DNA from 2 places in the Pseudomonas sp. EL_65y_Pfl2_R95 genome. Region 2 is predicted to be linked to the other one. Evidence: predicted binding sites of a transcription regulator. Region 2 holds the regulator's gene; the other holds the start of a gene.
What was found. The regulator sigma-54, encoded in region 2, starts transcription at its own class of promoters, with help from an activator protein. The targets are predictions, from matches to a motif close to ANTGGCATNNANNTTGCTNT.
Positions count from the first base shown of each region.

Region 1: a site for sigma-54 is predicted at 1,632-1,651, ahead of nirB (nitrite reductase large subunit NirB). Genes of this name have one in related genera too.

Region 1 is NZ_CAXAOV010000001.1:91,225-94,991, reverse strand. Features, by position in the region: gene AACY09_RS00425 (bifunctional protein-serine/threonine kinase/phosphatase) at 1-1,513, shown strand, start outside; gene nirB (nitrite reductase large subunit NirB) at 1,856-3,767, shown strand, end outside.
Region 2 is NZ_CAXAOV010000001.1:1,149,047-1,152,813, reverse strand. Features, by position in the region: gene rapZ (RNase adapter RapZ) at 1-178, opposite strand, end outside; gene ptsN (PTS IIA-like nitrogen regulatory protein PtsN) at 328-792, opposite strand; gene hpf (ribosome hibernation-promoting factor, HPF/YfiA family) at 808-1,116, opposite strand; gene AACY09_RS05475 (RNA polymerase factor sigma-54) at 1,294-2,814, opposite strand; gene lptB (LPS export ABC transporter ATP-binding protein) at 2,951-3,676, opposite strand; gene lptA (lipopolysaccharide transport periplasmic protein LptA) at 3,680-3,767, opposite strand, start outside.

The DNA.
Region 1 (3,767 bases), 1.1 Mb from region 2:
CTCCGATGCATGGTCGGTAAAGAAATCTGCACAGCGGGTGCTGATGGCGACCAACTCCTGGCTATACGCGCAAACACGGCAAAGCCAATACCGTTATGACCTCGACCGTGGTTATGTGTGCACCCTGAGCGCCATGGTGATCAAATCCACCACCGCACATATCTTTCATGCCGGCGACACGCGTATTTACCGCCTGCGCAATTCCAGCCTGGAGCAGTTGACCGAGGATCACCGGCTCTGGGTTTCTCAGGACAAGAGCTATTTGAGCCGGGCGCTGGGCATTGGTACTCACCTTGAGCTTGATTACCGCCGTTTTACCGTGGAGCAGGGTGACCGCTTTGTATTTGCCACTGACGGTGTTTATGAATTTGCCAGTGCTACACGTATGGTCGAGCTGATTGACGCTCAGGATCACGATTTGGATGAGGCCGCACGTGCAATTGTCGAGCATGCTTTTGAGCAGGGCAGCAATGACAACTTAACCGTGCAGATTGTGCGGATCGACAGTGTGCCGCAGCAAGGTGCAAGTGAACTGCAGCAGCAATTGACTGAGCTGCCGTTTACGCCGGTACTTGATGCCCGAGCAGAGTTCGATGGCTATCGGATCATTCGTGAGTTGTACGCCAGTAGTCGTAGCCACATTTATTTGGCTGAAGATCTGAGCAGTCATGCCCAAGTGGTGATCAAAGCGCCATCGGTGGATTTGCACAGTGACCAGGCACATTTAGAACGTCTGCTCAGCGAGGAGTGGGTGGCGCGGCGGATCGACAGCCCCCATGTACTTAAAGCGCCCACGCAGACACGCAAGCGTAACTACCTGTATAGCGTCAGTGAATTTGTCGAAGGGCAAACGCTGCGCCAATGGCTGCTTGATCACCCCCAATCTGAACTGGAGAAGGTCCGAGATATAGCTGAGCAAATTGGCAAAGGCCTGCAGGCATTTCATCGTATGGAAATGCTTCATCAGGATTTACGCCCCGATAACATCATGATCGATGCCTGTGGCAGCTTGAAGCTGATCGACTTTGGATCGGTGCAAGTTGCAGGTCTGATGGATACGGCTTCGCCGATTGAGCGCAATCAACTGCTGGGCACTGCGCAATACACCGCACCGGAGTACTTTTTGGGCGAGAGTGGTTCACCGCGCTCTGACCAATTCTCACTGGCGGTTATCGTTTATCAAATGCTCAGTGGGCGGCTGCCTTATGGTGCCGAAGTGGCCAAGTGCAAAAGCCGCGCAGCGCAGAATCGTCTGGTTTACCAGCCGTTACGCAATAATGAACGAGAGTTGCCTGCATGGCTGGACGATGTTCTGCGCAAAGCGCTGCAGCCTGATCCACTCAGGCGCTACAGCGCGCTTTCGGAGTTCATTTTTGAATTGCGCCAACCGAGCAAGGAGATCCTTAGCAAGCACCGCGCACCCTTGTTGGAGCGAAACCCCTTGCTGTTCTGGAAGAGTTTGTCGGCGCTGCTTCTGGTGCTGGTCGTCTGGTTGCTCAGCCGCGGCTATTGAGTTATCCGGCATCAGACTGGTGCACAGCACCTGCAACTGCACCAATGGCGTTCTAAAGCAGCGCCTAATTAATCCTTTTGTTTTGGTAGTGAAGCCTCTGGTACGGCGCTTCTGGGTAAATGGCATAGCCTTTGCTAATACTGGGTAGTGCTCTCACACGTTGAGAGCGGCCCAATCGATCAATGGCGATCGAAACATCTGCAATGCAGTTGGGCATCAAAGGCTAAACGAGGCATTGCGGCCGGTTGTTTAGCGGCAATGAACAGGCAAAGGCGCCTGAGACCGAAAGGTTTCAGGCGTTTTTTTTGCTTTGAAAATGTGCATGGCTTGGATGGGTGAACTATGAACTCCACTGACGCAACCTTGAATCATCTGCAAACCCTGATTGTTATCGGCAACGGTATGGTCGGTCATCATTGCGTCGAGCAATTGATTGAGCGCGGTGCGTTAGCCCAATACAGCATTCACGTATTCAGCGAAGAGCCGCTGCGCGCCTATGACCGCGTGCACCTGTCCGAGTACTTTACTGGCCGTGATGCCGAGTCATTGGCCCTGAGCAGCGTTGAACTGTATCAGCAGCCTGGCGTGACCCTGCATTTGGGCGTACCCGTGCTGGAGATCGACCGTGAGCGCCGCGAAGTAATCACCGCAGACGGCTGTTTCTCCTTCGATAAGTTGGTGCTTGCGACGGGCTCTTATCCATTTGTACCGCCAATTGAAGGCGCTGAAGGCAATTCGCGCCTGGTTTATCGCACCCTGGCCGATCTCGACACCATTCAGGCTGCTGCAAAGGGTGCCCGGCGCGGTGTCGTCGTCGGTGGCGGCCTGCTGGGCCTGGAGGCCGCCAATGCACTTAAATCCTTGGGGTTGGAAGCCCATGTGGTGGAGTTCGCCCCACGGTTGATGCCGGTACAATTGGATGATCACGGCGGTTTGGCGCTCAAGGCCCAGATCGAAGCACTGGGCGTCAGCGTGCATTTGTCCCGCGCGACTCAATCGATCAGCGCTGGCACCGAATACCGCTACCGCATGAATTTTGCGGGCGATGAGTTTCTTGAAACCGATCTGATCGTGTTTTCTGCCGGTATTCGCCCACAGGATGTATTGGCCAAACAGTGCGAATTGACGCTGGGCCCGCGCGGTGGGATTGCAATCGATAGCCAATGCCGAACCAATGATCCGGATATCTTTGCGATCGGTGAGTGCGCGGCATGGAACGGGGGCGTCTATGGTTTGGTTGCTCCGGGTTATCAAATGGCCCGCGCGGTTGCCACGCAATTATGTGGCGAAGACAGTGAGCCATTTATGGGCGCCGATATGTCGACCAAGCTGAAGTTGCTCGGCGTCGATGTTGGCTCTATTGGTGATGCCCATGGCGCCACACCCGGTTCACGCAGTTACCGTTTTATCGATGAGGCCACCGCCAGCTATCGCCGTTTAGTCGTCTCGCCAGACGGCAAACATGCCATTGGCGCGGTACTTGTGGGTGACAACAGCTACTACGACAGCCTGCTGCAGTACGTGCAAAACGGTATAAAGCTGCCAATAGACCCATCCTGCTTGATCCTGCCGCAAGGCGAGGGCGCACCGGCCTTGGGTGCGGATGCATTGCCGGACACGGCAACCATTTGCTCCTGCCATAACGTCAGCAAAGGTGCGATTTGCACTGCCATTGACGGCGGTTGTGGTGACCTTGCTGGGCTCAAGGCCTGCACCAAAGCAGCAACAGGCTGCGGGGGCTGTGCGGCCCTGCTCAAACAGGTATTCGAGCACGAGTTAACAGCCCGCGGTGTGGTGGTTGATAAGAGCTTGTGTGAGCACTTCGCTTATACCCGCCAAGAGTTGTACGCGATTGTGCGTGTCGAGGGCATCGAGACGTTCGATGAGCTATTGAGCACGCATGGCAAGGGTCATCTGGGTTGCGATATCTGCAAACCCGCAGTGGGCTCGGTGCTGGCGTCCTGCTGGAACCGTTCAATTACGGATCCGCTGCTGGTGCCGCTGCAAGACACCAACGACACTTTTATGGCCAATATGCAAAAGAACGGCACCTACTCGGTGGTGCCGCGTATTCCGGGTGGTGAGATCACCCCGGATGGCTTGATCGCGATTGGCGCGGTAGCAAAAAAATACGACCTCTACACCAAAATTACAGGTGGTCAGCGCATCGATTTGTTCGGTGCGCAACTTCATGAGCTGCCTGATATCTGGGGCGAATTGATTGCAGCGGGCTTTGAAACTGGCCACGCTTATG
Region 2 (3,767 bases):
CAATTGACACCGCCACATTGGGGCGAGCTGAATCTTTCTGCTGGAACGCTCGCTCAGCGAGTTGCGGCAGCAAGCTGGCAGGCAGGTTATCGATGCAGTAAAAGCCGTTGTCCTCAAGTACATCAAGGGCGGTACTTTTGCCTGATCCAGAACGCCCGCTGACTATTATCAAGCGCATGTAGGTTCTCTGTCGATTAGACAACCTCTGAAAAAGGACTGTGCCAACGCCTGTTGCATTCCATCGCGACTGAACCGTCGCCTTGGCTCACTTTGACGCCTCAGGGCAAGCCTATGGCCCCGGCACTCGCCACCTTTTGCAGAGAATCCTTAGCTGTTGTTCTGGATGTCGACAACAACCTGGTACAGCTCGTCATTGCTCTGTGCCTGGCGCAGTCGTTCGCGGACATCGCTGCGGTCAAGCATGCTGGCGATTTGACGAAGTAGCTCCAAGTGCTCATCCGTGGCCGCTTCAGGAACCAGCAGGACGAACAGCAAATCTACCGGTGCGCCATCGATTGCATCGAAATCTACAGCGGAGTCGAGCCTGAGTAACGCACTGATCGGCGCGTTGCAAGCAGGCAGACGGCAGTGCGGAATGGCAATACCATTGCCAAAACCGGTGGACCCGAGTTTCTCGCGGGCAATCAGGCTTTCGAAAATGTCTTGTCCATCGAGGTCGGGCAATTCGCGCGCAACCAGGTTGGCAATCTGTTCGAGAACACGTTTTTTGCTGCCGCCCGGCACGTTCACCAAGGAACGGCCGGGGGTCAGGATATTTTCAAGTCGGATCATAGGAGTTGGGCGATATCAACGGGCCATTGCACCCTGTTGACGGTCGAGCTGCTTTTCCTTGTGCTTGATAAGTTGTCTGTCGAGTTTGTCGGTCAGTAAATCGATTGCTGCGTACATATCATCGTGTTCGGCATTAGCGACAATTTCGCCGCCTGCAATGTGTAAGGTGGCTTCGATTTTCTGTTTGAGCTTCTCGACCTCCATAATAACTTGCACATTCGTAATCTTGTCGAAGTGGCGTTCTAGTCGACTGAATTTTTCGTCGATGTAGTCACGCAGGGCGTCGGTCACATCTAGCTGATGTCCACTGATGTTGACTTGCATACCGCATTCTCCTTGTTGCCGTGTGTAAGAGACAGGCTGTTTGCCTGCCGCCGGAACACTGTGGCGCGAAAAATCCTCAGTAAACATTTCCCACGCTGGGTAATAGCAGTATGGCTACTTTATCCAAGCGCGGGGCAGTTCGGTATTGGTTGAGACGATTTTCCTGTTCATCAACTGCTACATCAATCGCTTGCGTTCACTTGAAGGCGCGATACCGAGGGACTCACGGTATTTAGCAACTGTGCGGCGAGCTACTTGAATGCCTTGTGCCTCCAGTAAACCAGCGATCTTGCTGTCACTCAACGGCTTTTTTGCATTTTCCGCTGCAACCAGTTTCTTGATAATCGCGCGGATCGCTGTAGACGAGCATTCTCCGCCTTCGGAGGTGCTTACGTGGCTGGAGAAGAAGTATTTCAACTCGTAAATGCCACGCGGGGTGTGCATGAATTTCTGCGTGGTAACCCGCGAGATGGTGGACTCGTGCATGCCGACTGCTTCGGCAATGTCGTGCAGTACCAGAGGCTTCATCGCTTCGTCACCGTAGTCGAGGAACCCGCGCTGATGCTCAACGATCTGAGTAGCGACTTTCATCAGGGTCTCGTTGCGGCTTTGCAGGCTTTTGATAAACCAGCGAGCTTCTTGCAACTGATTGCGCATAAAGGTGTTGTCAGCGCTGGAGTCCGCACGGCGGACAAAGCCTGCATATTGAGCGTTGACCCGCAGGCGGGGCATGGCTTCCTGGTTAAGCTCTACCAGCCAGCGCTCATTGTGTTTGCGCACAATCACGTCGGGCACCACATACTCCGGCTCGCTGGACTCAATCTGCGAACCCGGACGCGGGTTAAGGCTTTGGATCAGCTCGATGACCTGGCGCAGGTCGTCTTCCTTGAGCTTCATGCGGCGCATCAGTTGGCTGTAGTCACGATTGCCAAGCAAGTCCAGATAATCATTGGCGAGGCGCTGTGCTTCAACTAGCCAAGGGGTCTTGGCGGGTAGCTGGCGCAGTTGCAGGGTCAGGCATTCGCGCAGGTCTCGTGCGGCGATGCCCGAAGGCTCGAACTGCTGAATGCGGTGCAGGACGGCTTCAATCTCGTCGAGCTCGATGTCCAGTTCAGGATCAAAGGCTTCCAGAATCTCTTCCAGGGTTTCTTCGAGGTAGCCTTGTGGGTTGATGCAGTCGATCAGGGTGACTGCAATCAAACGGTCCTTGTCGGACATTGGCGACAGATTGAGCTGCCAGAGCATGTGGCTCTGCAGGCTTTCACCGGTTGAGGTGCGCGTGGTGAAGTCCCACTCGTCATCGTCACTGTTGCTGCTTGGCAAGCTGCTGGCGCTGGTCTGGTAGACATCCTCCCACGCGGTATCAATGGGCAGCTCATTGGGAATGCGTTCGTTCCACTCACCTTCTTCCAGATTGTCCACGGTTTGTGGCGCATCTTGGTGGTTGCTGCTTTCTTCGTAGGTGTCTTGTTGCTTGGGCTGCTCGACAGTTGCGGTTTCTGCGCCGTCGGCCATAGGATCCGAATTATCGAAGTCTTCGCCATCTTCCTGGCGTTCGAGCATTGGGTTTGACTCCAGCGCCTCCTGGATTTCTTGTTGAAGATCCAAGGTCGACAGTTGGAGTAAGCGAATGGCTTGTTGCAGCTGAGGAGTCATCGTCAGCTGCTGGCCCATCTTCAGGACTAGCGATGGTTTCATTGCAGACCTTATTTACCGGCGTCTCTGCGCAATCCACTACAGGGCGCCGAAGGAGGCGCCTCAAGGAAGCAAATTATATGCCTGAATTGCAGTGCTTTGCCTAGCTGTTGCCGCTTATCGGGTGAAAAAATCCAGGTTAAAGGCGGAATTCATGACCCAAGTAGACTTCTTTTACCGTCTGGTTGGCCAGAATTGCCTCTGAATCACCTTCTGCAATGAGTTGGCCATCGCTGACGATATAAGCGGTTTCGCAAATATCCAGCGTTTCGCGCACATTGTGGTCGGTGATCAACACGCCAATACCCTTGGCTTTCAAGTGATGGATGATTTGCTTGATGTCGCCAACCGAAATCGGATCAACACCCGCAAAAGGCTCGTCGAGCAAAATAAATTTCGGTGCAGTGGCCAGGGCGCGGGCAATTTCAACACGGCGCCGCTCGCCACCGGACAAGCTCATTCCCAGGTTGTCACGAATGTGGTGAATATGGAATTCCTCAAGCAGGTTCTCCAATTCAGCCTCACGGCCAGCCCGATCGAGTTCTTTGCGGGTCTCAAGAATGGCCATGATGTTATCGGCAACACTGAGCTTACGGAAAATCGAAGCCTCTTGAGGCAGGTAGCCAATGCCCGCGCGCGCGCGGCCGTGCATCGGCTGATGGCTGACATCGAGGTCGTCAATCAGGATGCGACCCTGGTCAGCCTGGACTAAGCCCACAATCATGTAGAAGCAGGTGGTTTTACCTGCGCCGTTAGGGCCGAGCAGGCCGACGATTTGGCCGCTGTCTATGCTCAGGCTAACGTCACGGACAACCTGGCGGCTTTTATAGCTTTTCGCCAAGTGTTGGGCTTTCAATGTAGCCATTAATTACTGCCCTTGGGTGGGTTTGTTCTTCGGCTGAATCACCATGTCGATGCGCGGGCGCGGCGTGGTCACTTTGGTGCCATTTGCGCGG